4 regions of the Kluyvera sp. genome follow, and region 3 is predicted to be linked to each of the others. Evidence: predicted binding sites of a transcription regulator. Region 3 holds the regulator's gene; each other region holds the start of a gene.
The links. The regulator PurR, encoded in region 3, represses purine synthesis genes. The targets are predictions, from matches to a motif close to CANGCAAACGTTTGCNTG.

Region 1 (7,861 bases), on a different contig from region 3:
GCAGTTAAACAGCTGGGCGCAACCCGCGTCTTTCGCCATCGCGATCAGCGTTTTTACCGCCAGTTCGCTTTTCAGTACGCCGGAGCCGGGTTCAAAAATGGCCTGATAGTCGGCGGGCACGGTGATTTCGGGCCAGCGGGCCATCAGCGCGCTGGCGTCCAGCCGCTCTACCGGCAGGTTAAACTGCTCGGCGCTCTGGGCGACGGTCTGCAGGAAGGTGGAGTTGGCGGGGCCAAGATTCACCACGCCGCTGCGTTCGAACAGCTCTTCGCCGCTGATGGCGGACAGCTCGTCCCAAAGCGCTTGCGCACGCAGTACCAGCGGCACATATTTCTCACCCTCGCCGTAGGCGTGGCGCATCAGACGCGTGTCGCCGTGGTGGCTACCCTGCTGGTGGGGCGGCATATGGGCGTCGGTCATCAGGACGTTTAAACCCGCTTTACGGGCGTAATAACCGGCAGCGGCACCGACGGAGCCACTGCCAACAATAATGAGATCGTATTGCATAGTCTTTCCTGACTCGATAATGAGGCGCGAAATCTGTGTCTGGTAGAGTAAATTAAGCTGCAGTTGTTATACAAGCGTGAAAATAATTAAGGCACCCGAGGGTGCCTGTTTGCCATTACGACGAGAAAAGTATCGGCGCTAATGCCGGCGATACTCGTTGACCTGGTAATCGCCAGACTCAATTTTGGCAATCCCGGCTTCCAGTATGGAAATAAACTGACGTGCGACATCGGTCGTCAGCCATAGCGTTTGGCCAACTTCTGCTTCTTTATTGCTCGATTGATTGGGGTCTTGGTAGTGCAGGCGCAACATCAGCGCATCATAGCTATCTACGGTGCTGATGTCCCATCCGACGAGGGGATGGGTCTGGATGACTTCATTATTCTTTTCCATCATAACCCCTTATTTACGTGTTAAAAGGCAACAACTCTCGAGGTCTAATGCAATTTTTTGTGAAGCTTTATCAGTATACAACACTTCAATAAATACTCGAGAATTGAAATCAAAAGCAACACAAATTCCTGAGTTAGTCGGCTATTTGCGCAATAAACAACCATGTCGCGCAATTTTTTACCGCTAATGTAAAAAGTGGGGATTGATCACAGAAAAACAAGCGCGGGAATAAAAAAAGCCGGGGCGACCCGGCAAAAAAAACACAATGAGGGAAAATTTAGTCGGTGATGAACCAGTCGTCGGCGCTTTCCCAGGTTTCCTGGAGGATTTCGCTGATGCGGTCTTTATCTTCTTTAATGCCACCGATCACGGAAAGGTTATTGCTGGCAGCATAGCGCACGCTAAGGGCGCCACCGCTGTCTGGAAATTGGTTGTTGATACGGCGGGAAAGTTCGTCTGCCAGCGCGTCTAAGGCGCCTGCCGGCAGCGCGGTGGTTTTTGCAATAGTGACTTCAATACGCATAATTGCCCCCTGTGTAATATACTGTATATTTATACAGCCATATTCAGGCGTTTACAACAGGGGGGCGATTTTATTTTTTCACCGTCCAGCGCAGCGTTTCTCCGGCGAGGAACGGCACTAAGGTATCATCACTCAGGGCGATGCTTTCCGCGACCTGACTCTCTTCACGCACCAGCTCAACGTAGCTGTCGTTAACCGGCAGGCCGTAGAAGCGCGGGCCGTTCAGCGAGCAGAACGCTTCGAAATGCTCAAGCGCGTTCATCTCTTCAAACACGGTGGCGTAGCTGCCCAGCGCGCCAGGCGCATTAAAGCAACCCGCACAGCCGCAACTGGCTTCTTTACGGTGACGGGCGTGCGGCGCGGAATCAGTGCCGAGGAAGGCGCGGGTAAAGCCGCTGGCAACCAGTTCGCGCAGCGCCTGCTGGTGAACGTTGCGTTTCAGAATCGGCAGGCAGTACAGATGCGGACGCACGCCGCCGACCAGCATATGGTTGCGGTTGAACATCAGATGCTGTGGCGTGATGGTGGCGGCCAGCAGGTCATTGCCGTCGCGCACATACTCGGCGGCATCTTTGGTGGTGATGTGTTCGAACACCACTTTCAGGCCCTGAAGACGCTGGCGTAGCGGCTCCATCACGCTGTCGATAAAGCGCGCCTCGCGGTCGAAAATATCGATTTCTGCATGGGTCACTTCGCCGTGCACCAGCAGCGGCATACCCAGCTTCTCCATGCGCTCCAGCACGGGCATAATCGCATCGATGCTGGTGACGCCGTGGCTGGAGTTGGTGGTAGCGTTAGCCGGATACAGCTTCGCGGCGGTGAATACGCCTTCGTTAAAACCGCGCTCCAGTTCGTTTGGATCCAGCGTATCGGTCAAATAGCAGGTCATCAGCGGAGTGAAGTCGTGCCCGGCAGGCACCGCGTCGAGGATGCGCTGGCGATAGGCGATAGCCGCATCGACGGTGGTAATTGGCGGAACCAGGTTCGGCATAATAATCGCGCGGCCATACAGCTCGCTGGTATACGGAACAACCGTTTTCAACATCTCGCCGTCGCGAAGATGGATATGCCAGTCGTCTGGGCGGCGAATTTTCAGAACTTGCGGTAATGCGGTCATGTAAGGCTCCGGCTGGTGGGATATCAGTCATTTTTGCCGGGCACTAAGGATAAGCGGAAACGTTTTCCTTTGCATCCTTTTCCGTAAAAAATAATGCCCGATGACATGGCGCCATCGGGCATGAACAACAAGGGATTAGTTGGTGAACGGGATAATGATTTCGCCTGGCTTCACTTCAATGCCTTTCGCGAATTTCTTCGCCAGCGCTTCACCCTTGCTGGCATCTTCTTTCAGCACGTAGGCCGGCTGCTTGTTGAAGTAGGTTCGCAGCGACTGATTAAGATACGGAATTAACGTTTGCACCACCGACTGCATTTTCTCCGGCGTGACTTTAGCATCCACCACTTCCATCTCCTGCAGGTAGATGGCGCCTTGCTCCTGATTAAACACCGGTAAGGCCTTCAGCTTGAGGGCTATGTTAGCTTTCTGGCTGCCGAACAGGGAGTTCAGATCCAGCTTCGCGTCACCGCTCAGGCTCACTTTATTCGGCTCTTCACGGCCAATGGCGCTGGTCAAATTGTTGAGGACGATATGGGCGTCTGCCACGCCCGGAACCCCGATATCTTTGGAGAAATTATTGCGTTTTTGCAACGCCTGATTAATCTCCTGCTCGCTGACCGAATATTGCGTAAGCTGATTACAGCCAACAACCAGGCCGCTAACGATCAGGGCGGCAATGACTAACAATTTTTTCATGGGGTTCCTCAACGTAAAGCGTTGTATGCATCCTGACAATAAGCAGCATACGCTGTCAGTAACAATCTGACAGCGGAAAATACTGAAAGTGCCGCGGATGGGGCAAAATGGTGAACGCTACTCGCTGATTTTGCGGGCTTCAGGCTTGGTCGTGCGGCTTATTCTCTGCCGTTTTCTTCTCTGCGGTAAAGTCGGCATCCGTGTCGGCGTGCACGTCGTTCATCGCTTTTTTAAAGCCCTTTAACGCCGTGCCCAGGTCCGCCCCGAGGGAACCGAGTTTTTTGGTGCCGAACACCAGAACAAAAAGCACGACGACCACTAAGAGTTTGGTAACGCTAATTTCACCCATGATACAAACCTATTGAGAAAATAATGACCAATTCTCGCAAACCGCGCGGGGAAATATTTGTCTGTTAATGGCATAAATTCACCTGCTGGAACCGATAAAAAATAACCTCTGCGTTTTATCTCATTTCTCAACTGCTTAGCGCCTGTCGGCCGTTAAGACAAAACATCTTCATTTTCCGCGCGATCTCACCTTTTCTCGTATTGCCAGCGGTGGTCCTTTTTTATCACAATGCAAAAAGACAGCGTGTTGTTTTCATTGGCTGCCGTCGGGCAGGTATAGTTAAACGATCAGGGTATAGTTTGGGTACAGGAGTAGTGAGATGTTTGGCTATCGCAGTAACGTGCCGAAAGTTCGGTTGACCACGGATCGGTTGGTTGTGCGGTTGATTCACGACCGGGATGCGTGGCGTCTGGCGGATTATTACGCCGAGAATCGACAGTTTTTAAAACCCTGGGAACCCATTCGCGATGACAGCCACTGCTATCCCTCAGGATGGCAGGCGCGCCTGTCGATGATTAACGAGTTCCACAAGCAGGGAACCGCCTTTTATTTCGCGCTGCTTGACCCTGAGGAAAAAGAGATCATCGGCGTCGCCAACTTCTCCAACGTGGTGCGCGGGTCGTTCCATGCGTGTTATCTCGGCTACTCCATCGGCCAGAAGTGGCAGGGGCAGGGGATGATGTACGAAGCGCTGACCGCCGCCATTCGTTATATGCAGCGCACGCAGCATATTCACCGTATTATGGCGAACTATATGCCGCATAATCAGCGCAGCGGGAATCTGCTGGCGCGTCTCGGTTTTGAAAAAGAGGGTTATGCGAAGGACTATTTACTGATTGACGGTGAATGGCGCGATCATGTACTGACCGCCTTAACCACCCCACAATGGACGCCTGGCCGCTAAGGAATCACCATGAAATACCAATTAACGCCTCTGGAAGCTCGCGTGATCGGCTGCCTGCTGGAAAAGCAGGTGACGACGCCGGAGCAGTATCCGCTGTCGATCAACGCCGTAGCGACGGCCTGTAATCAGAAAACCAATCGCGAGCCGGTGATGACGCTCAGCGAAGCGGAAGTTCAGGATCAGCTCGATACTTTGGTCAAGCGCCACTATTTGCGTACGGTCAGTGGGTTTGGTAACCGCGTCACCAAGTACGAACAGCGTTTTTGCAACTCGGAGTTTGGCGATCTGAAACTCTCTTCTGCCGAAGTCGCGCTGGTGACGACACTGCTGCTGCGCGGCGCGCAGACGCCAGGTGAATTGCGTGGTCGCGCGCAGCGCATGCATGAATTTGCCGACATGGCCGAGGTGGAGAGTACCCTGGAACGTCTGGCGAACCGCGAAGACGGCCCGTTTGTTGTGCGTCTGCCGCGTGAACCAGGCAAGCGGGAAAGCCGCTATATGCATCTGTTTAGCGGTGAAGTTGATTTACAGTCGGTAGCGGCTCAGAGCAGTGCGCCAGCGGCTGATAGCGATCTGCGCGACCGGGTTGAAGCGCTGGAAGGCGAAGTTGCGGAACTGAAACAGCGTCTGGATTCACTGCTGGCGCACCTTGGGGAGTAATCAGCATGGCTAAAATTCGCATTGGTGTGGTCGGCCTGGGCGGTATTGCGCAGAAGGCATGGTTGCCGGTGGTGAGCGCGGCAACAGACTGGACGCTACAGGCCGCCTGGTCGCCGGGTAAAGAAAAGGCGCTGAAGGTGTGCGAAACCTACCGCATGCCTTACGCCGATTCGCTGGCGGCGCTGGCCGCCCAGTGCGACGCGGTATTTGTGCACAGTTCCACGGCGTCTCACTATGCGGTGGTCAGCGAGTTGCTGAACGCAGGGGTGCACGTCTGCGTGGACAAACCGTTGGCCGATAAGCTTGATGATGCGGAACGGCTGGTGGCGCTGGCGGCGCGCAAAAAGTTGACCCTGATGGTGGGTTTCAACCGCCGCTTTTCGCCACTGTACCGTGAGCTGAAAAAACAGGCGGGTGAAATGGCCTCGCTGCGGATGGATAAACATCGTAGCGACAGCGTCGGCCCGCACGATCTGCGATTTACCCTGCTGGATGACTATCTGCACGTGGTGGATACCGCGCTGTGGCTGGCGGGCGGTAAGGCCAAACTCAGCGATGGCGTGCTGCAAACCACCGATGAAGGCTGCATGTTCTATGCCGAGCACCACTTCAGCCAGCCAGGCCTACAGATTACCACCAGTATGCATCGCCGCGCAGGCAGCCAGCGTGAGTCGGTGCAGGCGGTGGCGGACGGCGGGCTCTATGAGGTCACCGATATGCGCGAATGGCGTGAAGAGCGTGGCGCTGGCGTCGTGACGCGGCCGATTCCCGGCTGGCAAACGACCCTCGAACAGCGTGGGTTTGTCGGCTGTGCGCATCATTTTATTGAATGCGTGCAAAATCAGACGGTTCCGGAAACGGCGGGGGAGCAGGCTATTATGGCCCAGCGTATCGTGGAAGGGCTGTGGCATGAGGCGATCCGCGAATAACCAGCTGTAACAACTGGCAGTAGCAATTCATCCCGAACCCGGTAGACTAACGCCACTTTTTCGCGCCCGTCTACCGGGCGTTTTGTTTGCGGGTTGTGGAATCACAAAGTCATGAACCTATTAAAATCGCTGGCAGCCGTCAGCTCGATGACCATGTTTTCGCGCGTGCTGGGATTTGCGCGCGACGCGATTGTGGCGAGGGTGTTTGGGGCAGGAATGGCCACCGACGCCTTTTTCGTGGCGTTTAAGCTACCGAACCTGCTGCGTCGAATTTTTGCCGAAGGGGCGTTTTCCCAGGCGTTTGTGCCGATTCTGGCCGAATACAAAAGCAAGCAGGGTGAAGAGGCCACGCGGGTATTTGTCGCTTACGTTTCCGGGCTGCTCACGCTGGCGCTGGCGATTGTTACCGTGCTGGGGATGCTGGCCGCGCCGTGGGTGATCACCATTACCGCGCCGGGCTTTGCCGACACCGCTGACAAGTTCACGCTGACCACCCAGCTACTGCGTATTACCTTCCCGTATATTCTGTTGATTTCACTCGCCTCGTTGGTCGGCGCGATCCTGAATACCTGGAACCGCTTCTCGGTGCCAGCCTTTGCGCCAACCTTCCTTAATATCAGCATGATTGGCTTCGCGCTGTTCGCCGCGCCGCATTTCCATCCGCCGGTGCTGGCGCTGGCGTGGGCGGTGACCGTCGGCGGCGTGCTGCAACTGGCCTATCAGCTTCCGCATCTGAAAAAAATCGGCATGCTGGTGCTGCCGCGCATCAACTTTAAAGACGCGGGCGCGGTGCGGGTGGTGAAACAGATGGGGCCGGCAATTCTCGGCGTCTCGGTGAGCCAGATCTCGCTGATCATCAACACCATTTTTGCCTCGTTTCTCGTTTCCGGCTCCGTCTCGTGGATGTATTACGCCGACCGTCTGATGGAGTTCCCGTCAGGCGTGCTGGGCGTGGCGCTGGGGACTATCCTGCTGCCGTCGCTGTCGAAAAGCTTTGCCAGCGGCAACCACGACGAATACTGTCGCCTGATGGACTGGGGCCTGCGCCTGTGTTTCCTGCTGGCCCTGCCGAGCGCGGTGGCGTTGGGTATTCTGGCCAAGCCGCTGACCGTGGCGCTGTTCCAGTACGGTAAATTTACCGCCTTTGATGCCGCGATGACCCAGCGCGCGCTGGTGGCTTACTCTGTTGGCCTGATGGGGCTTATCGTCGTTAAAGTTCTGGCGCCGGGTTTCTATTCGCGTCAGGACATTAAAACACCGGTGAAAATTGCTATCGTCACGCTGATTATGACCCAGTTGATGAACCTGGCGTTTATCGGCCCGCTGAAGCACGCCGGGTTGTCGCTGTCGATTGGTCTGGCAGCCTGTCTGAACGCCGCGCTGCTGTACTGGCAGCTGCGTAAGCAGAAAATCTTCACCCCGCAGCCGGGCTGGCGCATGTTCTTAGTGCGTCTGGTGGTGTCGGTGCTGGTGATGGCGGCGGCGCTGCTCGGTATGATGCACGTCATGCCGGAGTGGTCGCAGGGTACGATGCCTTTCCGTCTGTTGCGTCTGATGGCCGTGGTGGTGGTAGGCGTGGTGGCTTATTTTGCCGCGCTGGCCATTCTGGGCTTCAGAATTAAAGAGTTTGTACGCCGGACGGCGTAAACGAAATACACTTCGCGGGGCACGTTCTGTGGCCCCGCCCGTGTTCAGACTGAGAACTTCTTGGCGCTACGGGTAAGGCTGCTGCCTGCTGCCTGACCATCCTTTCCGTACAGTCCCGTCTCCTGAAAAGGCTTCA
Region 2 (7,861 bases), on a different contig from region 3:
TGGGGCGACGTGGCCTTCACCGGCGGCAAAGATATCCCGTATTTCCTGGTGCCGCTGTGCGCGCCAATCGTCGGTGCAGCACTGGGTGCGTTCAGCTACCGCAAGCTGATCGGTCGCCATCTGCCCTGCGACACCTGCGAGGTTGAAGAGCCGAAAGCGGTCTCCAGCCAAAATCAACACAATGCTTCGCTGTAATCTGACTACGGAACGTTCATTATGACTGACAAAAAATACATCGTTGCGCTCGACCAGGGCACTACCAGCTCCCGCGCCGTCGTTATGGATCATGACGCCAACATCATCAGCGTGTCGCAGCGTGAGTTTGAACAAATTTATCCGAAGCCAGGCTGGGTAGAGCACGACCCAATGGAAATTTGGGCGACCCAAAGCTCCACGCTGGTAGAAGTGCTGGCGAAGGCCGACATTAACTCCGATCAGATTGCCGCTATCGGTATCACCAACCAGCGCGAAACCACCGTGGTGTGGGAGCGTGAAACCGGTAAACCGATCTACAACGCCATCGTCTGGCAGTGTCGTCGTACGGCGGATATCTGCGAGCAGCTCAAGCGCGACGGGATGGAAGAGTACGTACGCAAAGCCACCGGTCTGGTGGTGGACCCGTACTTCTCCGGCACCAAGGTGAAGTGGATCCTCGACCACGTGGAAGGCTCCCGCGAGCGTGCGAAGCGCGGCGAACTGCTGTTCGGTACCGTCGACACCTGGCTTATCTGGAAAATGACCCAGGGTCGCGTGCACGTCACCGACTACACCAACGCCTCGCGCACCATGCTATTCAACATCAACACCCTGGAATGGGATGACAAGATGCTGGATGCGCTGGATATCCCGCGCGCCATGCTGCCGGAAGTGCGTAAGTCTTCCGAAGTCTACGGCCAGACCAACATCGGCGGTAAAGGCGGCACCCGTATTCCTATCGCCGGTATCGCCGGCGACCAGCAGGCGGCGCTGTTCGGCCAGCTGTGCGTGAAGGAAGGGATGGCGAAAAACACCTACGGTACCGGCTGCTTTATGCTGATGAACACCGGGGAAAAAGCGGTGGCTTCGAGCCACGGGCTGCTGACCACCATCGCCTGCGGCCCGCGCGGCGAGGTAAACTACGCGCTGGAAGGCGCGGTGTTTATGGCTGGCGCATCCATTCAGTGGCTGCGTGACGAAATGAAGCTGATTAGCGACGCGTTCGACTCCGAATACTTCGCCACCAAGGTGAAAGACACCAACGGCGTGTACGTGGTGCCAGCCTTTACCGGCCTGGGCGCGCCGTACTGGGATCCGTATGCGCGCGGCGCGATTTTCGGCCTGACGCGCGGCGTGAACTCGAACCACATTATTCGCGCCACCCTGGAATCCATCGCCTATCAGACCCGTGATGTACTGGAAGCGATGCAGGCCGACTCCGGCATTCGTCTGCACGCCCTGCGCGTAGACGGCGGCGCGGTGGCCAACAACTTCCTGATGCAGTTCCAGTCCGACATCCTTGGCACTCGCGTAGAGCGCCCGGAAGTACGCGAAGTGACGGCGCTGGGCGCGGCCTACCTCGCCGGTCTGGCGGTTGGCTTCTGGCAGAACCTGGATGAGCTGCAGGAGAAAGCGGTCATTGAGCGCGAGTTCCGTCCGGGGATTGAAACCACCGAGCGTAACTTCCGCTACAGCGGCTGGAAGAAAGCGGTGAAACGCGCGTTAGCGTGGGAAGAGCACGACGAGTAAGCACCGAGCGGAGACGCCGTTTGTAGGCCTGATAAGCGTAGCGCCATCAGGCAAAAAAATGCCGGAGATAAGCTCCGGCATTTTTATTTCAACCAAACATCGGCAGCAGCAGGAACAGCTTAATCACCAGCGCGTTGACGATATCAATAAAGAACGCCCCCACCATCGGCACCACCAGGAACGCCATATGCGATGGCCCGAAACGCTCGGTAATCGCCTGCATGTTGGCAATCGCCGTCGGCGTCGCGCCGAGACCAAAACCGCAGTGACCCGCCGCCAGCACCGCCGCGTCGTAATTTTTCCCCATCAGACGGTAGGTGACGAAAATCGCATACAGCGCCATCGCCACGGTTTGTACAACCAGAATCGCGATCATCGGCAGCGCCAGGTCCGCAAGCTCCCAGAGTTTCAGGCTCATCAACGCCATCGCCAGGAATAACGATAAGCACACGTTACCCAATACCGACACCGCGCGGTCGAATACCCGGTAAAAACCAAGCAGCGCCATACCGTTACTGAGAATAACGCCCACGAACAGCACGCAAACAAACGTTGGCAGCTCCAGTACCGTTCCCGCCAACAGTTGCGCAATCACTTTGCCCACCGTCAGACAGATAGCGATCATGGCGATAGTTTCAATCAGCACCAGCGACGTGATCATGCGCCCAACATCCGGCTTTTCAAACGCGGTAGGCACTTCCTGATCGTCCGGCGTACCGTTCGGCGACGATGAATGCTTCACCAGATAGCGCGCGACCGGCCCGCCAATCAGGCCGCCGAGCACAAGGCCAAAGGTTGCGCAGGCCATGGCAACTTCCGTTGCGTGGGTAAAGCCATAGCGTTCGATAAACAGCTTGCTCCACGCCGCGCCGGTACCGTGGCCGCCCGACAGCGTGATCGACCCGGCCAGCAGCCCCATAATCGGGTCAAGCCCCAGCAGCTTCGCCATCCCAATGCCCAGCGAGTTTTGCAGCAGCAGCAGGCCGACGACAACAATCAGGAATGTGCCCACCACTTTTCCGCCCGCGCGCAGGCTGGCAATATTCGCGTTCAAACCTATGGTCGCGAAGAAGGCCAGCATCAGCGGGTCTTTCAGGCTCATATCAAAGTCGATTTCCCAGCCCAGGCTCTTTTTCAGCACCAGCAGCGCAAGCGCCACCAGCAGGCCGCCCGCAACGGGCTCGGGAATGGTGTATTTCTTGAGAAGGGAAACGCTCTGGACCAGCTTTCGTCCCAGCAGCAATACGAGCGTTGCGGCAACGAGCGTCGATAAGGTATCGAGATGAAACATAATTACAGCTCCTGACTAAACGCATGATCCATTCACACGCGACAATTTTCCGATGTCGAGATCGCCTCTTCATGAGGCATCGGCCCAAAGTGTAATCATGAAAAGCGCTAAAGTGATAGAAAAAGGTATTATTTGTCAGCATTTTCGTTAACGCACGCGGTTAAACACGCGCATTTCACAGGGGTATTTTCCGCAATAATTTGCCGCATACGAAAGCAACCGTTTGCTTTTACCAACCAGTCCGCTAAAATCGCCACTTTTCCACCACGGGATTGCCTCTGAGATGTCCTCTAACACACTCGAACAAGCCAATGCGCAACCGATTGCGCATAAGCAAACCAGCGAATTGATTTACCGCCTGGAAGACCGTCCGCCGCTTCCGCAAACCCTCTTCGCCGCACTCCAGCACCTGCTGGCGATGTTTGTCGCGGTGATCACCCCCGCGCTGCTGATTTGCCAGGCCCTTGGCCTGCCAGCTGAAGATACTCAGCACATTATCAGCATGTCGTTATTCGCTTCCGGTGTGGCATCGATCATTCAGATTAAAGCCTGGGGCCCGGTAGGCTCTGGCCTGCTGTCGATTCAGGGCACCAGCTTTAACTTCGTGGCGCCGCTGATTATGGGCGGCACGGCGTTGAAAACCGGCGGCGCGGACGTGCCGACGATGATGGCGGCGCTGTTTGGCACCCTGATGCTGGCAAGCTGCACCGAGATGCTCTTATCTCGCGTGCTGCACCTGGCGCGCCGCGTGATTACGCCGCTGGTCTCCGGTGTGGTGGTGATGATTATCGGCCTGTCGCTGATTCAGGTCGGCCTGACCTCCATCGGCGGCGGCTACGCGGCCATGGCCGACAATACCTTCGGCGCGCCGAAAAACCTGCTGCTGGCAGGCGTAGTGCTGGCCATTATTATTCTGCTTAACCGCCAGCGTAACCCGTACCTGCGCATTGCGTCGCTGGTGATCGCCATGGCGGCGGGCTATCTGATTGCCTGGTTCCTCGGCATGCTGCCGGAAAACACGGCGCCGACCAACAGCAGCCTGATTATGATCCCCACGCCGCTGTACTACGGCCTCGGTATCGACTGGAACCTGCTGCTGCCGCTGATGCTGGTGTTTATGATCACCTCGCTGGAAACCATCGGCGACATTACCGCCACTTCTGACGTTTCCGAGCAGCCGGTCTCCGGCCCGGTGTATATGAAGCGTCTGAAGGGCGGCGTGCTGGCAAACGGCCTCAACTCCTGCGTTTCCGCGGTGTTCAACACTTTCCCGAACTCCTGCTTTGGCCAGAACAACGGCGTTATTCAGCTGACCGGCGTCGCCAGCCGCTACGTTGGCTTTGTGGTGGCGCTGATGCTGATCGTGCTGGGCCTGTTCCCGGCGGTAAGCGGTTTCGTGCAACATATTCCGGAACCGGTCCTCGGCGGCGCAACGCTGGTGATGTTCGGCACCATCGCCGCCTCCGGCGTGCGCATCGTTTCCCGCGAGCCGCTGAACCGCCGCGCCATTTTGATTATCGCGCTGTCGCTGGCCGTTGGCCTGGGCGTGTCTCAGCAGCCGCAGATTCTGCAGTTCGCGCCGGACTGGCTGAAAAACCTGCTCTCTTCCGGCATCGCCGCAGGTGGCATCACCGCCATCATTCTGAACCTGGTTTTCCCGCCAGAGAAAGAGTAATTCACTTCGCGGCGGTGGCACCTTAGCCACTGCCGCCGACATCGAATAATACGATTCCTGCCTTGAGGATTGCCCATAAATCATGCATAACAGGTTTATGTGCCCTTCTCAGGACGGAAGATCATGAAATTTCTTGGAAAGCTCATTATCTGGCTGCTGATCGCCCTGCTACTGGTGATTCTGGCCTTTTACTTTCTACTGCAAACGCGCTGGGGCGCGCGCCACATCAGCCAGTGGCTCAGCGATAACACCAGCTGGCAGGTGAAGTTCGATGCGATGGATCACCGTTTCTCGTCCCCGTCGCATATCCTGCTGCAAAACGTCACCTTTGGCCGCGATGGCAAGCCCGCGACGCTGGTCGCGAAAACGGTGGATATTGGTCTAAGCTCGCGACAAATTACCGATCCGCTGCATGTTGATACCATCCTTTTACAGGACGGGACCCTCAACCTGTCGCCGTCCACCGCGCCGCTGCCGTTTGTCGCCGACCGCCTACAGCTGAGCAATATGGCGCTCAACAGCCCGGAAACCGGCTGGGAACTGAGCGCGCAGCGTGTCTCAGGCGGCGTGATGCCGTGGGCGCCGGAAGCCGGCAACGTGCTGGGCAAAAAAGCGCGAATTCAAATGAGCGCAGGCTCGCTGGCGCTGAACGGCGTACCGGCCACCAACGTGCTGATTGAAGGCGATATCAACAACGATGAAGTCACCCTGACCACCGTCGGCGCGGATATGGCGCGTGGCTCGCTGACGGGCAATGCCCGCCGCAACGCGGACGGCAGTTGGGTGGTTGATAATCTGCGCCTCAACGATATCCGCATGCAAAGCGATAAATCGCTGCTCGACTTCCTTGCCCCGCTGACCACCGTACCGTCGTTGCAGATTGGCCGGCTCGACGTGACCGATGCGCGTTTGCAGGGGCCGGACTGGGCGGTCACCGATCTGGACCTGAACTTGCGCAACCTGACGCTCAGCCAGGGCGGCTGGCAGAGCAGCGACGGGAAATTGTCGCTCAACGCCAGCGAGTTTATCTACGGCTCGCTGCATTTGCTCGACCCGATTCTCAACGCGGAATTCTCGCCACAGGGCATTGCGCTACGCCAGTTCACCTCGCGCTGGGAAGGCGGGATGGTGCGCAGCTCCGGCAACTGGTTGCGCGACGCTAACGCCCTGGTGCTGGACGACGCGGTCTTCGCCGGGCTGGAGTATACGCTGCCGGAGAACTGGAAAACGCTGTGGATGGAGCAACTGCCGCCATGGCTACAAAGCGTCACGCTGAAGAAATTCGGCGCCAGCCGTAACCTGATTATCGATATCGACCCAGCCTTCCCGTGGCAGATCACCGCGCTGGACGGTTACGGCGCCAACCTGCAACTGGTCAAAAATCGCCAGTGGGGCGTGTGGGGCGGCAGCGCCACGCTGAACGGCGCGGCGGCGACCTTTAACCGCGTTGACGTCCGCCGCCCGTCCATGACGCTGAACGCAGACGCTTCTCAGGTCAACATCAGCGAACTGAGCGCCTTTACCGAAAAAGGGATTCTGGAAGCCACCGCTACCGTGTCGCAGCAGCCGCAGCGCCAGACCAACGTCACGCTTAACGGCCGCGGCGTGCCGCTGAACGTGCTGCAGCAGTGGGGCTGGCCGGCATTGCCGATTACTGGCGACGGGAATATTCAGCTTACAGCAAGCGGAAATGTACAAGCAGAGGCACCGCTAAAACCGACGGTGAATGGACAGTTGCATGCGGTGAATATGGAGAAACAGGAAGTAACCCAGCAGATGCTGGGGGGCGAGATAAGGTAGTCGCGCGGGTTTTCTCCCTCACCCCGGCCCTCTCCCCAAAGGGGCGAGGGGGAAAATCCAAAGTGCTCGCTGTATGACCAGCGCCTCCCTGGTAAGGGGAAAACCAAACGCACAACCTACACTATCGGTCCCCTCTCCCCCGCGGGGAGAGGGTTAGGGTGAGGGGGTATCCTCAATACTAAAGTGTAATCACCAGCTCATTACCCTGCGCCGTCACCACCACGCCGAGCTCGCTCCCCGCCTGCGCCCCGCCCTGCACGCCTGCAATCTGCTGGATATTGCGCAGGCACAGCGTCCAGCCGCTGGCTTTGCCGTTGCCCGTCACGGTAATCACGTTGCCCTGACGTTTTGCGGTCAGCGTATAGATAACGGAGCCGTCCTGCGTCGGCACCTCACAGACTGCCTGACGGCCCTCTTCCAGATGGAACAGCTGGAACGCGGTGCCTTCATGCCAGGCGTAGTTCGGCAGCTGGTTATTGTTGCCCAGAGCCAGCAGGGTGTTATCGCGCACATACACCGGCAGGCTCATAAAGTCGTGCTGCTGCTTATGCCAGCGGCTGCCCTGCACCTCGTCGTTGTGCCAGAGATGCGTCCAGCGACCTTCCGGCAGGTAGAACTGCACATCGCCCGCTTCGGTGAACACCGGCGCCACCGCCAGGGAATCTCCCAGCATGTACTGGCGGTCGAGGTAGTCGCACGCCGGGTCGTCGGGGAACTCCAGCATCATGGCGCGCAGCATCGGCGTGCCCTGCTCGTTCGCCAGCGCCGCCTGACGATACAGGTATGGCATCATGCGGCACTTCATTTCGGTGAAGTAGCGCACCACGTCGCAGGACTCTTCGTCATACGCCCATGGCACACGATAGGATTTGCTGCCATGCAGGCGGCTGTGGCTGGAGAACAGGCCAAAGGCGCACCAGCGCTTGTAGACATCCGCCGGCGCGGTGTTTTCAAAGCCGCCGATATCATGGCTCCAGAAGCCAAACCCGGACAGACCAATCGACAGGCCGCCGCGCAGGCTTTCCGCCATCGATTCATAGTTGGCGTAGCAGTCGCCGCCCCAGTGCACTGGGAACTGTTGCGCCCCCACGGAGGCGGAACGGGCAAACAGCACCGCTTCTTCCACGCCAACGGTCTCTTTCAGCACGTTCCACACCAGCTCGTTATAGATATAGGCGTAGTGGTTGTGCATTTTCTGCGGGTCGGCATCGTCGAACCAGCGTACGTCGGTCGGAATACGCTCGCCGAAGTCGGTTTTGAAGCAGTCGACGCCCATCTCTACCAGGCCTTTCAGCTTGTCGGCGTACCACTGGCAGGCTTCCGGGTTGGTGAAGTCGTAAATCGCCAGCCCCGGCTGCCATTTATCCCAC
Region 3 (7,861 bases):
TTTATTCACGCCTTACTATTTTATCGTCTGATGAGAGAAGTTGCCTTATAAATATGTGTTTATCGGCAGGCGGATAAAAAACTTGTTCATTTTTTAACTGAACCTGTATCAAATGATGTTTTTTTTTGCACTTGCTAACGAAACAGCGTTTTAGAGTGAAAAACACTATTAACATTTCGTGTTTTTATGGATTAGAATCGTTGAGTTTTGTAAACCATACCCAGGCAAGGATATTTAGCCTGCATACTCAGAGGGTTGTTCAGTGGCGCAGATAAAAAAATGGTCGTTCACGCTCTGTGCATTGTTGTTTACATCATTATCCTTCACGCCGTTGGCGCATGCTACAGGGCATGCCAAAACACCCACGGCGCAAAAGTCGCTTCCCGTAAAAGGCAGCGAACGTAAGAAAAAGAATACGGTCAGCAAATCCAACACCAAGAAAAAGACCGCCACTACCGTTACGAAGAAAAAAACCACATCGGTTGTCGCTAAAAAAGCGGCCCCCACCTCTCGCAAAACCGCCGCAACGAAAACCGCGAAAACGAGCGCGGTGAAAACCGCCAACGTGGTGACCACCTGTAAGACGACGCGTAAAGGCCATAAGAAAACCTGCACCACCAGCCCGGTAGAAACACAACCCACCACGATTGCGCAGGCACACAAGGTTCGTGTCCAGAAAGCGCAGAAAACCGCGATGAACAAACTGATGGGCCAGTTGGGTAAACCTTACCGCTGGGGGGGAAACTCACCGCGTACAGGCTTCGATTGCAGCGGCCTGGTTTACTATGCCTATAAAGACCTGGTGAATATCCGCATTCCCCGCACCGCGAACGAAATGTATCACTTACGCGATGCCCGCCCGGTGAACCGTAGTGAACTGGAAAGCGGCGATTTAGTCTTTTTCCGTACCCAAGGCCGCGGCACCGCCGATCACGTCGGCGTATATGTCGGTAACGGCAAATTCATTCAGTCGCCGCGTACCGGTCAGGATATTCAGATTACCTCGCTCAGCGAAGATTACTGGGTCCGCCATTACGTTGGCGCCCGCCGCGTGGTGACCCCGAAGACCATTCGTTAATCACTTACCCCGTTTGTTAATAAACGGGGTAAGCTTATCTTTTCTCTCACCTTTTAATTTGCTACTCTATCCATACTCAATACAGGGTTATTGAGAGTACACAATAATAAAAGGAGAGTAGCAATGTCGTTCGAATTACCTGCATTACCGTATGCCAAAGACGCTCTTGTTCCACATATTTCCGTGGAAACGCTCGAGTATCATTATGGTAAACACCACCAGACTTACGTTACCAACCTGAACAACATGATCAAAGGCACCGCGTTTGAAGGTAAAACGCTGGAAGAGATCGTGCGCACTTCTGAAGGCGGCGTGTTCAATAACGCAGCTCAGGTCTGGAACCACACTTTCTATTGGCACTGCCTGGCGCCAAATGCCGGTGGCGAACCGACCGGTGCTGTCGCAGAAGCCATTAATAAATCCTTCGGCAGCTTCGCAGAGTTCAAAGCGCAGTTCACCGATGCCGCTGTGAAAAACTTCGGCGCTGGCTGGACCTGGCTTGTGAAGAAAGCAGACGGCTCTCTGGCCATCGTGTCGACCTCTAACGCGGGCACTCCGCTGACGACCGACGCCAAACCGCTGCTGACCGTTGACGTGTGGGAACATGCTTACTATATCGACTACCGCAATGCGCGTCCGAACTACCTCGAGCACTTCTGGGCTCTGGTTAACTGGGCATTCGTAGCTGAAAATCTGTCAGCATAAGTAGCAAAAAACCCAGCGTCGCAAAGCTTCGCCGGGTTTGATTGATTAACGCAGAGGGAAACGCCTTCTGCGTTTTTTTGTTTACTGGCTGGCGAAGGCCTCTTCACCATGACGACGGCCGCTCATGAACACCACCAGCAGGGCCAGCGCGGCGACAATCGCCCCCATCACCGGCACAAAGCTGTAGCCCAGACCACCGGAAATCACCGCCCCACCGGCCACCGCACCCAACGCGTTACCCAGATTAAACGCCCCAATATTGACCGACGATGACAGCCCCGGCGCTTCGTGCGCCACACGCATGACACGCATCTGTAACGGCGGTACCACGGCGAAGGTTGCCGCGCCCCACACCACCATGCTGAACGCGGCACCGACCTGCGTTTGCGCAAGGAACGGTATGGCCAGCATGATAGCCATTAACAGCAGCAGGAACCCCTTCAGCGTGCCGCTGACTGAACGGTCAGCAAATTTGCCACCGAGGTAGTTACCGATGGAGAACCCAACGCCAATCAGCACCAGCATCAGCGTAATGAAGCCCGGCGTCGCATCCGTGATCGTACGCAACACTGGTGAGATATAGGTGTAAAGCGTAAACATCGCGCCAGCGCCGAGTACGGTGGTCAGCAGTGCGGAAAGCACCTGTGGGCGCACCAGCACCGACAGTTCACGTTTCACATCAGGTTTTTCACCCGCCCCGCCCTTCGGCAAGGACAACCACAGACCGATAATAGCGATAATCCCCAGTCCCGCAGTCGCCAGGAACGACATACGCCAGCCGATTGTTTCACCCAGCCAGGTTGCCGCCGGTACGCCGCCAATATTGGCGATCGTCAGGCCCATAAACATCGTCGCCACGGCGCTGGCCTGCTTATGCTTCGGCACCACGCTTGCCGCTACCACTGAACCCAGGCCAAAGAACGCACCGTGGTTCAGGCTGGTAATAATGCGCGACAGCATTAAGGTGGTGTAGTCCGGCGAGATGGCCGACAGCACGTTGCCAAGGGTAAAAATGGCCATCAGAAAGATCAGCGCGTTGCGGCGGGCACGATGAGAAAGCAGCAGCGTCATCAGCGGCGCACCGACCATCACGCCAACCGCATAGGCGCTAATCAGCATACCGGCAGCCGGGATCGAGACGTCAACGCCCTTTGCGATGACCGGCAGTAACCCCATCGGCGAGAATTCGGTGGTCCCTATGCCAAAAGCGCCAATGGCCAGCGCGAGTAAGGGAAAATTGATTTTCATGCAAAAGCTCCGATTGGCCGCACGACAGACGCGGCATGGCAATATAGGGCAAAAGCATGACATTAATCACAGAAAAGCAGAAGTGTACAAAACAGCAAAAGATTATTGCTAATTTGCTAACAATCAGACATGAGGGCGCGAACGCCCCCTCATGGAAGAATCAATGCAGAACAGCGGTAAGTCCAGCAGCGACGATCAACGCCAGCACAATAACGGTCGTGGTGAGTGACATCTTAAGTTCGGTACTCATCAATTTTTCTCCTTTTTATGACCACAGCAAAACTGAGCTCACTCATTTTTGCACAGATAATCGTAAAAATCTTCACAGATTTAGCAGGATGTTGGTTTTTGCTCTTCCACTTTGCGTCCGGATACGTCAAAATTCGACGCTTATTTATAAGCGTACCGGCCATTGACCCCCTCCTGTCGTCCTGTATCGTTTTCCTGGCGAACCGCAATCTACAAAATTGCGTCAGGGTGTATAAAGGCAAACGTTTTCGTTTCGAGTTTATCAGGGGCAGGCCAGGGTCTGGAGTGAGATGGAATGGCAACAATTAAAGATGTAGCGAAGCGCGCAAACGTTTCCACTACAACCGTATCACATGTAATTAACAAGACGCGTTTTGTCGCCGAAGAGACGCGGGAAGCGGTGTGGGCAGCGATTAAAGAGCTGCACTACTCCCCAAGCGCCGTTGCCCGTAGCCTGAAGGTCAACCACACCAAATCGATTGGTTTGCTGGCGACCAGCAGCGAAGCGGCCTACTTTGCTGAAATTATCGAGGCCGTTGAGAAAAACTGCTTCCAGAAGGGCTATACCCTGATCCTTGGCAACGCGTGGAACAATCTCGAGAAACAACGCGCCTACTTGTCAATGATGGCGCAAAAACGCGTTGATGGCCTGCTGGTGATGTGTTCCGAATATCCGGAATCCCTGCTCTCAATGCTGGAAGAGTATCGCCATATTCCAATGGTGGTGATGGACTGGGGCGAAGCCAAAGCCGACTTTACCGACTCGGTCATCGACAACGCCTTCGAAGGCGGCTATATGGCGGGTCGTTATCTGATCGAACGCGGCCACCGTGATATCGGCGTCATTCCTGGCCCGCTGGAACGTAACACCGGCGCAGGACGCCTGGCTGGCTTTATGAAGGCCATGGAAGAAGCGCAAATCAATGTTCCGGCAAACTGGATAGTCCAGGGTGACTTCGAGCCGGAGTCTGGCTATCGCGCTATGCAGCAGATTCTCTCCCAGCACCCGCGCCCTACCGCTATCTTTTGTGGCGGCGACATTATGGCCATGGGCGCGCTTTGCGCCGCCGATGAAATGGGGCTGCGCGTGCCGCAGGATATTTCGCTGATCGGGTATGACAACGTGCGTAACTCACGTTTCTTTACCCCGGCGCTGACCACCATTCATCAGCCGAAAGACTCACTTGGTGAGACGGCCTTCAATATGCTGATGGATCGTATCGTCAGCAAGCGCGAAGAGTCGCAGTCGATTGAGGTGCATCCGCGCCTGATCGAGCGACGTTCCGTGGCCGACGGCCCGTATCGCGATTACCGTCGTTAAGGGTTAACTGTGGGCGTCCTGAACGGGCGTCCGCAGCCACTCATCGTTTAGCGTCTCGCTATCCCCCAAATATTCCAGCAGCCAGCTTAATGCCGGCGACGCTTCGCTCTGTTGCCAGGTCAGACAACAGGCTGCATCCGGGAACGGATTCTCCAGTTCCAGCGCAACCCACTCTCCGCTTTCCAGCCACGGCTGCGCCAGATGTCCCGGCACCATCGCCGCACAAAGTCCGGCAGAAATACAGGTCTCCGACGACGACCAGTCCGGCACCACCACCCTCTTCTGGTTATCAAGCAGCCAGGTCGTTCGCTTGGGTAGCGACCGTGAGGTGTCTTCCCGCACCAGCGACGGCCAGTTGCGCAGCACGTCATCGCTCAGCGGCCCGTCCATCTTCGCGAGCGGATGCGTACTGGCCACCACGCAGTGCCAGTTGAGCATGCCCATGTCGCGAAAGGCAAAACGGCCACCAACCGGGATGGCCTGCGTCGCGCCAATCGCCAGCTCCACGCGCCCATCCGCCAGCGCATCCCAGACGCCGTTAAACACTTCCTGATAGACAATCAGTTCGACGTCGCTGAAGTGGCGATAAAAATCGACAATCAGCTGACGGGTGCGCTGAGGTTTCACGATGTTATCAACGGCAATCGCCAGCTGGCCGCGCCAGCCGTTGGCAATCTGCTGACACTGTTGACGGGTGATCTGCATTTTTTTGATAACAGAACGCCCTTCTTTAAGAAACCATGCTCCCGCAGGCGTTAATTCAACATCCCGATGGCGACGTTCAAACAACGGCACCGCCAGCCATTCCTCAAGCTGTCGCACCGTATAGCTTACTGCAGAGGGCACCCGGTGTAGCTCCTGCGCCGCGGCGCTAAAGCTACCGTTGCGCGCGACCGCATCAACCACTTCCAGAGAATATTCAGACCACATTTTCTGCCTGCAAAAAATTTGAATCCATGCCTCAAATATTAGCGTTTCACAACAGGGAATGCACTCTCTACACTCAGCGGCACAGTGTGAACTACGATAAAAAAGGCAATTTATGCAACCTGGGAAAGGATTTTTAGTCTGGCTCGCGGGACTGAGCGTGCTGGGCTTCCTGGCTACCGATATGTACCTACCGGCGTTCGCCGCCATTCAGCAAGACCTGCAAACGCCGGCATCCGCCGTCAGCGCGAGCCTGAGTCTGTTCCTCGCGGGTTTCGCCGTGGCGCAGCTACTGTGGGGGCCGCTGTCTGACCGCTATGGCCGTAAACCGATCCTGCTGGCCGGTTTGACCATTTTTGCCATCGGCTGCCTTGGCATGCTGTGGGTTCGCGATGGTACCACCCTACTGGTGCTGCGCTTCGTGCAGGCGGTTGGCGTTTGCGCCGCCGCGGTGACCTGGCAAGCCATGGTTACCGATTATTATCCCGCTCAGCGCACCAACCGTATTTTTGCGACCATTATGCCGCTGGTCGGCCTGTCACCTGCGCTGGCACCGCTACTCGGCAGCTGGCTGCTGGCCCACTTTGATTGGCAGGCCATCTTCGCAACGCTGTTTATCATTACCCTGGTATTGATGCTGCCCGCTCTGCGTCTGAAGCCTGCCCACAATAAAAACGTCGCCAGTGAAGAGAAGCTCACGTTTTTACGTCTGCTGCGCAGTAAGGACTACCGCGGCAACGTGCTGATTTACGCCGCCTGCTCCGCCAGCTTTTTCGCCTGGCTGACCGGTTCGCCATTTATTCTGCATGAAATGGGCTACAGCCCGACGGTGATTGGTCTGAGCTATGTACCGCAAACCATCGCTTTCCTGATTGGCGGCTATGGCTGTCGCGCGGCGCTGCAAAAATGGCAGGGTAGCCAAATGTTGCCGTGGCTGCTGGTGCTCTTCGCGCTCAGCGTTATCGGGACCTGGGGCGTCGGCCTTGCTGAAGGCGTCTCCCTGACCGCGCTGTTGATCCCCTTCTGCATCATGGCAACCGCCAACGGGGCGATTTATCCCATTGTCGTTGCGCAGGCGCTGAAGCCCTTCCCACAGGCAACTGGCCGAGCAGCCGCGCTACAGAACACGTTGCAGTTGGGGCTGTGCTTCCTGGCAAGCCTGGCGGTCTCAACGCTGATTGCAACGCCGTTGCTGACCACCACGAGCGTGATGCTGGTCACCGTGGTTCTCGCCGGCATTGGCTACCGCATGCAGCGCTCTGCACGTCGTGCTGAACGTCAAAATGAGCACGCGAGTTCCCACGCCTAAACATCACTCATATCAATCCCATAAGAAATGATTAGGGCGCTAAGTTTTTAGTTGAATCAATACACTTAGCGTCCTATACTGGATCGGCATCACATAATTAATATACATTGAACTAATTAAGCGGGAGCAGGATAGCTTCCCGTTAAACCATGGATTGGCTTTCGGCAAGGGGTTCTTCCCTTCCTCTGTGCTACGTCGGATAGCAGGCTCACGAATTTTTCGTGACATTTCTCACAAACCAGAAAAAAGCGTCTACGCTGTTTTAAGGTTCTGATCATCAGGTCGGGATGGAGAAGCTATGAGCTCATCGTGTATAGAAGAAGTAAGTGTACCGGACGACGACTGGTATCGCATCGTTAGCGAGCTGCTAAACCGAGCAGGTATTGAAATCAACGGCAATGCCTCCTGCGATATTCAAGTCAGAAATCCGCGTCTTTTCAAACGTGTTTTACAAGAAGGTTCGTTAGGCCTTGGCGAAAGCTATATGGACGGTTGGTGGGAATGTGACCGTCTCGATATCTTCTTCGACAAGGTGCTGCGCGCCGGATTAGAAAATCAACTTCCGCACCATTTCAAAGATACGCTGCGCGTTGCCGGCGCTCGTCTGTTTAACCTCCAGAGCCGCAGACGCGCCTGGCAGGTTGGCAAAGAACACTACGACCTTGGCAACGATCTTTTCAGCCGCATGCTTGATTCATTTATGCAGTACTCCTGCGGCTACTGGAAAGAAGCCAAAACGCTGGAAGAAGCCCAACAGGCCAAGCTCGACCTCATCTGCCAGAAGTTGCAGTTGAAGCCGGGAATGCGCGTGCTGGATATCGGCTGCGGCTGGGGTGGTTTAGCCGCCTTTATGGCGAAAAAATACGGGGTTAGCGTCAAAGGGGTTACCATTTCCGCCGAACAGCAGAAAATGGCGCAGGCGCGCTGTGAAGGGCTGGATGTGGAGATCCTGCTTCAGGATTACCGCGACCTCAACGATCAGTTCGACCGTATCGTCTCTGTGGGGATGTTCGAGCACGTGGGC
Region 4 (7,861 bases), on a different contig from region 3:
GGTCTGTTGTAGCATCCGAATGCGCTGTTCCATGCTTGAAGCATAGTCACGCGTTTTCGCCCTTTCCTGAGTTAACTCGTAGCTGATGTTCAACGCGGCGATGAAAACCAGCTGCTCAGTATTTGTGACTCTAGTGCGTTCTTTCAGATCTTGCAACCGCTGATTCAGATCGTCCGCGGCCTGATTCAAAGCATCTCTTTGTTCAGGCGGGCAATTCACTCGCAGTGAACGGCCAAAAATTTGGATATCGACGGGTTGTGCAGACATGCCACCTTCCTGCTGATTGACTGCGCGTCCTTCACTCTCAGGATGTGAAGGGGCGACACTATAGCTACCCTGGTATGAACTTACAAGCCCTTTTCTGGTATCTCCAGGGTCCAAAGTGGTAGCATACCATGAATTCCACCCAACAATGACGAATGCGCATGTCTATACAGAACGAAATGCCTGGTTACACCCTGCTGAACCAGCTGTTAAACCAACAAGGGGTAGGCCTGACGCCTGCGGAAATGCACGGCCTGCTCAGCGGTCTGCTTTGCGGCGGAAACAACGACAGCTCATGGCAGCCGCTGGTTCACGATCTGACTAACGAAGGTCTGGCGTTTGGCCACGAGCTTGCTGAATCACTGCGCTCCATGCATTCGGCCACCAGCGACGCACTGGAAGATGACGGCTTCCTTTTTCAGCTTTATCTGCCTGAAGGCGACGACGTCAGCGTGTTTGACCGCGCCGATGCGCTCTCCGGCTGGGTGAATCACTTCCTGCTTGGCTTGGGGATGGTTCAGCCGAAGCTGGATAAAGTGAAGGGAGAAGCGGGCGAAGCCATTGACGATCTTCGAAATATTGCGCAACTTGGCTATGAAGAAGATGAAGATCAGGAAGAGCTGGAGATGTCGCTGGAAGAAATTATCGAATACGTTCGCGTAGCGGCGCTGCTGTGCCACGATACTTTCACCCATCCGCAGCCGACGGCACCGGAAGTCCGGAAACCAACCTTACACTAAACATAATACCTGCTCTGCTCGTCGCAGCGCGAAGGGATTGAAAGGAGATGTCATGACACAGCAAGCGTTTCTCCGCCGCCGCCAGGCACTGCTGGCGCAAATGAAGCCAGGCAGCGCGGCGCTGATTTTTGCCGCGCCAGAGGTGACGCGCAGCGCGGATTCTGAGTATCCCTATCGCCAGAACAGCGATTTCTGGTACTTCACCGGCTTTAACGAGCCGGAAGCCTTGCTGGTGCTGATTAAAAGCGATGACACCCACAATCACAGCGTGCTGTTCAACCGCGTTCGCGACCTGACGGCGGAAATCTGGTTTGGCCGCCGCTTAGGGCAGGACGCGGCGCCGGAAAAACTGGGCGTTGACCGCGCGCTGGCATTCAGTGAAATCAACCAGCAGTTGTTCCAGTTGCTGAACGGCCTCGACGTGATTTATCACGCGCAGGGGGAATATGCCTGGGCTGATGAGATTGTCTTCACCGCGCTGGATAAACTGCGCAAAGGTTCGCGCCAGAATCTGACCGCGCCGGACGCGATGATCGACTGGCGTCCGATGGTGCACGAAATGCGCCTGTTCAAGGACAGCGAAGAGATTGATATCCTGCGCCGCGCCGGTGAAATCAGCGCGCTGGCGCATACTCGCGCCATGGAAAAATGCCGTCCTGGGATGTTTGAATATCAGCTGGAAGGCGAGATTCTGCACGAATTTACTCGCCACGGCGCGCGCTACCCGTCTTACAACACCATCGTCGGCGGCGGTGAAAACGGCTGCATTCTGCACTACACCGAAAATGAATCGGAACTGCGCGATGGCGAGCTGGTGCTGATTGACGCGGGCTGCGAATACAAAGGCTACGCCGGTGACATCACCCGTACCTTCCCGGTAAACGGCAAATTCACCCCGGCGCAGCGTGCTATTTACGACATCGTGCTGGCGTCGCTGTACAAGGCGCTCGAGCTGTACCGTCCGGGCACTTCCATTCAGGAAGTTACCGGCGAAGTGGTGCGTATCATGGTGACCGGGCTGCACGGTCTGGGGATCCTCAAAGGCGAGATTGATCAGTTGATCGCCGATAACGCGCACCGCCCGTACTTTATGCATGGCCTGAGCCACTGGCTGGGGCTGGACGTTCACGATGTCGGCGTATACGGCGCTGACCGCTCTCGCGTACTGGAGCCGGGCATGGTGCTGACCGTTGAACCGGGCCTGTATATTGCGCCGGACGCGGACGTACCGGCGGAGTACCGCGGCATCGGTGTTCGTATTGAAGACGACATCCTGATTACCGAAGACGGTAATGAAAACCTGACGGCGAGCGTCGTGAAGAATGCGGACGACATTGAGGCGCTGATGGCGGCGGCACGCCAGCTATGAGCCTGATTATTGTCGGCGGCGGGATGACCGGCGCCACGCTGGCGCTGGCGGTATCGCAGCTGACGGCGGGTCGTCTGCCGGTGCATCTGGTTGAAGCAGCGGATATCGACGCCGCACAGCATCCGGGCTTTGATGCCAGGGCGATCGCGCTGGCTGCGGGCACCTGCCAACAGCTGACGAAGATTAACCTGTGGCAGGCGATTGCCGACTGCGCCACCCCGATAACCACCGTTCACGTGAGCGATCGCGGCCACGCCGGGTTTGTTACGCTGGAGGCGCAGGACTATCGTCTGGCGGCGCTGGGCAACGTGGTTGAACTCCACGACGTTGGTCAGCGATTGTTCGGCCTGCTGCGCCGTGCTCCCGGTGTGACGCTACACTGCCCATCGCGCGTTGCGCAGGTTGAGCGGCAGACTGACGGCGTCAGCGTCACGTTGGATAACGGCGAAACGCTGCACGGTAAGTTGCTGGTGGCGGCTGATGGCTCGCGATCAATGCTAGGTGAACGCTGCGGAATTTACTGGCAGCAGGAGCCGTATAACCAGCTGGCGGTGATAGCGAACGTCACCACCGCTATTCCGCATCAGGGGCGCGCGTTTGAACGCTTTACCGAACATGGCCCGCTGGCGATGCTGCCGATGTCGCAGAACCGCTGTTCACTGGTTTGGTGCCATCCGCGGGAATGCCATGATGAAGTGCTCGGCTGGTCCGATTCACGTTTCTGTGACGAACTGCAGCGTGCGTTCGGCTGGCGTTTAGGGCGTATCACGCAGGCCGGCGCGCGCAACGTCTACCCTCTCTCCCTGACCACCGCGACACGTACGGTTTCGCACCGTCTGGCGCTGGTAGGTAATGCCGCGCAAACGCTGCATCCTATCGCCGGACAGGGGTTTAACCTTGGCTTGCGCGATGTGATGACGCTGGCAGAAAACCTGGCGCAGGCGCATGCCGCGCGTCAGGATATCGGCGACTATACGTTGCTCTGCCAGTACCAGCGTCAGCGGGCGGAGGATAAAGCCGCCACCATCGGTGTTACCGATGGGCTGGTGCATCTGTTTGCTAACCGTTGGGCCCCGCTGGTTGTCGGGCGCAACGTGGGGCTGATGGCGATGGAATTATTTACCCCTGCCCGTGATGTGCTGGCGCAGCGGACGCTGGGCTGGGTCGCCCGTTAAGAGCTGTAAGGAGTGAATGTGCAAAGTGTTGATGTTGCCATCGTAGGCGGTGGTATGGTCGGGCTGGCGGTGGCCTGCGGTTTACAGGGCAGCGGCCTGCGGGTTGCCGTGCTGGAACAATCGTTACCGCAAGCGTTGGCCGCCGATGCGCCGCCTGCGCTGCGCGTATCCGCCATTAATGCCGGCAGCGAGAAGCTGCTGTCAAAGCTGGATGTCTGGCAGGCGATTGTCGCCCAGCGCGCCAGCCGCTACCACGGCATGGAAGTGTGGGATAAAGACAGTTTTGGCCGCATTGCGTTTGACGATCGCAGCATGGGTTACAGCCATCTGGGGCATATCGTCGAAAATGCGGTTATTCATCATGCACTGTGGCAGAAAGCCGAGCGTAGCGCGGATATCACCCTGATGGCGCCTGCGGAATTGCAGCAGGTCGCCTGGGGCGAAAACGAAGCGTTTCTGACGCTGAAAGACGGCGGCATGCTGACCGCACGTCTGGTGGTAGGGGCCGATGGCGCCAACTCCTGGCTGCGTAACAAAGCCGATATTCCGCTGACGTTCTGGGACTATCGCCATCACGCGCTGGTGGCGACCGTGCGGACGGAAGAGCCGCACGAGGCGGTAGCGCGTCAGAGTTTCCACGGCGACGGCATTCTGGCTTTCCTGCCGCTCAGCGATCCGCATTTGTGTTCTATCGTCTGGTCGCTGTCGCCGGAAGAGGCGCAGCGGATGCAGCAGGCGGAGGAAAGCGAGTTCAACAAAGCGCTGAGCATTGCTTTTGATAACCGCCTGGGCCTGTGTCGGGTGGAGAGCGAGCGGCAGGTTTACCCGCTGACCGGGCGTTACGCGCGTCAGTTTGCCGCGCACCGTCTTGCACTGGTTGGCGACGCGGCGCACACCATTCATCCGTTGGCGGGGCAGGGGGTTAACCTGGGCTTTATGGATGCCGCCGAGTTGATTGAAGAGCTGAAACGTCTGCACGCGCAGGGGAAAGATATCGGCCAGCATTTTTATCTGCGTCGCTACGAACGCAGCCGCAAACACAGCGCCGCGCTGATGCTGGCGGGAATGCAGGGCTTCCGCGAACTGTTTGCCGGTGAGAACCCGGCGAAAAAACTGCTGCGCGATATTGGTCTTAAACTCGCCGATACGCTGCCCGGCGTAAAACCACAGTTGATCCGTCAGGCAATGGGTCTGAATGACCTGCCGGAGTGGCTTCGTTAAGTCGCTCACACTTTTACTCCCGGTGGTTCCACCGGGAGTCTTCCCCCTCATTTGAAAAATTCTAATTTCACCCATTTTTTCGCATTAGTTTTATTAATCCATCAAATTTTATGTTACGGGAAAGTCGCCCTGTTTTTCGCAGGAAATATTATCTTATGCTGAATTGTTAACCATTATTGTTAATTAAATGTGGTGTAATTCGCTTTTTTCCAGTTGATTCCTCTGTATGCTTTTTGGCGACTTTTGGTCATAAGCTAATGTGATGTCCCTTTTTTCCTGATGGTTTAGCTCGGTGTTCGGTGGTAAGTTCAGGGAAAAGAGAACGTTTGCGTCGGTGCCTGGACGGGCGTCGGCGCGTGTTTTTGTGGTGCGATATATTCAACGAGGACATGATGGCTCAACAAACGCCTTTGTATGACCAGCACGTGTTATGTGGCGCGCGTATGGTGGATTTCCACGGCTGGATGATGCCGCTGCACTATGGGTCGCAGATTGATGAGCACCATGCGGTGCGTACCGATGCCGGGATGTTCGATGTGTCGCATATGACGATCGTCGATTTACACGGCCCGCGCACCCGCGAGTTTCTGCGCTATCTGCTGGCCAACGACGTGGCGAAGCTCACCAAACCCGGCAAAGCGCTTTATAGCGGGATGTTGAACGCATCGGGCGGCGTGATTGATGACCTGATCGTTTACTACCTCACCGAAGATTTCTTCCGCCTCGTCGTTAACTCCGCCACCCGCGAAAAAGACCTCTCCTGGATTACCCAACACGCTGAACCTTATGCCATTGACATCACCGTTCGTGACGACCTGTCGCTGATTGCGGTGCAGGGGCCAAACGCGCAGGCGAAAGCGGGCACGCTGTTTAGCGATGAACAGCGCCATGCGGTAGAAGGCATGAAGCCGTTCTTCGGCGTGCAGGCGGGCGATTTCTTTATCGCCACCACCGGCTATACCGGCGAAGCGGGCTATGAAATTGCCCTGCCGAAAGCGCAGGCGGCGGATTTCTGGCAGCAGATGGTCCAGGCGGGCGTGAAGCCTTGCGGCCTGGGCGCACGCGATACGCTGCGTCTGGAAGCCGGTATGAACCTGTACGGACAGGAGATGGACGAAGGCATCTCTCCGCTGGCGGCCAATATGGGCTGGACCATTGCCTGGGAACCGGCCGATCGCAACTTTATCGGTCGTGACGTGCTGGAGATCGAACGTGAGAAAGGCACCGAACAATTGGTGGGCCTGGTGATGACCGAAAAAGGCGTGCTGCGCGGCGAACTGCCGGTACGTTTTACCGATGCGAACGGCAATGCGCGTGAAGGTGTGATCACCAGCGGGACTTTCTCGCCGACCTTAGGCCATAGTATTGCGCTGGCTCGCGTCCCTCAGGGCATTGGCGAGACGGCGATTGTGCAAATCCGTAACCGTGAAATGCCGGTGAAGGTCACCAAACCTGTTTTTGTACGTAACGGCAAGGCCGTGGCGTAACCGATTATTATTCTGGAGATTTTTTGATGAGCAACGTACCAGCAGAACTGAAATACAGTAAAGAACACGAATGGCTGCGCAAAGAAGCCGACGGCAGCTACACCGTGGGTATCACCGAGCACGCGCAGGAGTTACTGGGCGACATGGTGTTTGTTGACCTGCCGGAAGTCGGCGCGACCGTCAGCGCGGGCGACGACTGCGCGGTGGCGGAGTCTGTGAAAGCGGCTTCCGATATCTACGCGCCAATCAGCGGCGAAATCGTTGCGGTTAACGAAGAGCTGGGTGATTCACCGGAGCTGGTAAACAGCGAACCGTACGCCGGTGGCTGGATCTTCAAGATCAAGGCCAGCGATGAAGCGGAAGTTGCCGCACTGCTGGACGCGACCGCATACGAAGCCCTGTTAGAAGACGAATAACGGTTTTCCCCCTCTCCCTCCGGGAGAGGGCCGGGGTGAGGGTATGTTCGCACTGTCACCCCAAACCTCTTCCTCTGGAAGATGAAATCTTAAAATCACCGCACGTTTCAGGAACCATCGCTCATGACACAGACTTTAAGCCAGCTTGAAAACCGTGGCGCGTTTATTGAACGTCACATCGGGCCGGACGCCCAGCAGCAGCAAGAGATGCTCAAAACGGTTGGCGCGGATTCACTCAACGCACTGATTGAACAGATCGTGCCGAAAGATATCCAGCTTGCCACGCCGCCGCAGGTAGGCGAGGCCACCACAGAATTCGCCGCGCTGGCGGAGCTGAAGGCGATTGCGGGTCGCAACAAGCGCTTTAAGTCGTATATTGGCATGGGTTACACCCCGGTGCAGCTGCCGCCGGTTATCCTGCGCAATATGCTGGAAAACCCGGGCTGGTACACCGCTTATACTCCGTATCAACCGGAAGTGTCTCAGGGCCGCCTTGAAGCGCTGCTTAACTTCCAGCAGGTCACGCTGGATCTGACCGGTCTTGATATGGCTTCCGCTTCCCTGCTGGATGAAGCGACCGCTGCCGCGGAAGCGATGGCGATGGCCAAGCGTGTGAGCAAGCTGAAGAATGCAAATCGCTTCTTCGTCGCGGCTGACGTGCATCCGCAAACGCTGGACGTCGTTCGTACTCGTGCGGAAACCTTTGGTTTTGACGTTATCGTCGATGATGCCGACAAAGCGCTGGAACACCAGGATGTCTTTGGCGTGCTGCTGCAGCAGGTGGGCACTACTGGCGAAGTGCATGATTACAGCAAACTGATTGCTGAACTGAAATCCCGCAAAGTGGTGGTGAGCGTTGCCGCCGACTTTATGGCGCTGGTGCTGTTAACCGCACCGGGCAAACAGGGCGCGGACATTGTCTTCGGCTCCGCCCAACGCTTCGGCGTTCCGATGGGCTACGGTGGCCCGCACGCGGCATTCTTTGCCGCTAAAGATGAATTCAAACGCGCCATGCCGGGCCGTATTATCGGCGTATCGAAAGATGCGGCGGGCAATACCGCGCTGCGCATGGCGATGCAGACTCGCGAGCAGCACATTCGCCGCGAGAAAGCCAACTCCAACATCTGTACTTCGCAGGTGCTGCTGGCCAACATTGCCAGCCTGTACGCGGTCTTCCACGGCCCGGTTG

Region 1: a site for PurR is predicted at 2,593-2,610, ahead of pyrC (dihydroorotase). Genes of this name have one in related genera too.
Region 2: a site for PurR is predicted at 3,229-3,246, ahead of ACW14G_RS20465 (nucleobase:cation symporter-2 family protein). Genes of this name have one in related genera too.
Region 4: a site for PurR is predicted at 5,085-5,102, ahead of gcvT (glycine cleavage system aminomethyltransferase GcvT). Genes of this name have one in related genera too.

Annotation. Positions count from the first base shown of each region.
Region 1 is NZ_CBDKZX010000028.1:14,685-22,545, forward strand. Features, by position in the region: gene solA (N-methyl-L-tryptophan oxidase) at 1-507, opposite strand, end outside; gene bssS (biofilm formation regulator BssS) at 646-900, opposite strand; gene dinI (DNA damage-inducible protein I) at 1,178-1,423, opposite strand; gene pyrC (dihydroorotase) at 1,494-2,540, opposite strand; gene ACW14G_RS11825 (lipoprotein) at 2,676-3,236, opposite strand; gene tatA (twin-arginine translocase TatA/TatE family subunit) at 3,376-3,585, opposite strand; gene rimJ (ribosomal protein S5-alanine N-acetyltransferase) at 3,905-4,489, shown strand; gene ACW14G_RS11840 (YceH family protein) at 4,499-5,149, shown strand; gene ACW14G_RS11845 (Gfo/Idh/MocA family protein) at 5,155-6,078, shown strand; gene murJ (murein biosynthesis integral membrane protein MurJ) at 6,190-7,725, shown strand; gene flgN (flagella biosynthesis chaperone FlgN) at 7,770-7,861, opposite strand, start outside.
Region 2 is NZ_CBDKZX010000099.1:21-7,881, forward strand. Features, by position in the region: partial or broken gene ACW14G_RS20450 (aquaporin) at 1-195, shown strand, start outside; gene glpK (glycerol kinase GlpK) at 217-1,725, shown strand; gene gltS (sodium/glutamate symporter) at 1,814-3,016, opposite strand; gene ACW14G_RS20465 (nucleobase:cation symporter-2 family protein) at 3,300-4,691, shown strand; gene ACW14G_RS20470 (AsmA family protein) at 4,815-6,491, shown strand; gene yicI (alpha-xylosidase) at 6,670-7,861, opposite strand, start outside.
Region 3 is NZ_CBDKZX010000055.1:3,739-11,599, reverse strand. Features, by position in the region: gene ACW14G_RS16505 (C40 family peptidase) at 263-1,078, shown strand; gene sodB (superoxide dismutase [Fe]) at 1,202-1,783, shown strand; gene ACW14G_RS16495 (MFS transporter) at 1,865-3,031, opposite strand; gene cydH (cytochrome bd-I oxidase subunit CydH) at 3,192-3,281, opposite strand; gene purR (HTH-type transcriptional repressor PurR) at 3,576-4,601, shown strand; gene punR (DNA-binding transcriptional activator PunR) at 4,605-5,531, opposite strand; gene punC (purine nucleoside transporter PunC) at 5,644-6,837, shown strand; gene cfa (cyclopropane fatty acyl phospholipid synthase) at 7,136-7,861, shown strand, end outside.
Region 4 is NZ_CBDKZX010000038.1:463-8,323, reverse strand. Features, by position in the region: gene zapA (cell division protein ZapA) at 1-267, opposite strand, end outside; gene ACW14G_RS13830 (YecA/YgfB family protein) at 426-1,004, shown strand; gene pepP (Xaa-Pro aminopeptidase) at 1,057-2,373, shown strand; gene ubiH (2-octaprenyl-6-methoxyphenyl hydroxylase) at 2,370-3,548, shown strand; gene ubiI (FAD-dependent 2-octaprenylphenol hydroxylase) at 3,567-4,769, shown strand; gene gcvT (glycine cleavage system aminomethyltransferase GcvT) at 5,162-6,256, shown strand; gene gcvH (glycine cleavage system protein GcvH) at 6,283-6,672, shown strand; partial or broken gene ACW14G_RS13800 (glycine dehydrogenase (aminomethyl-transferring)) at 6,796-7,861, shown strand, end outside.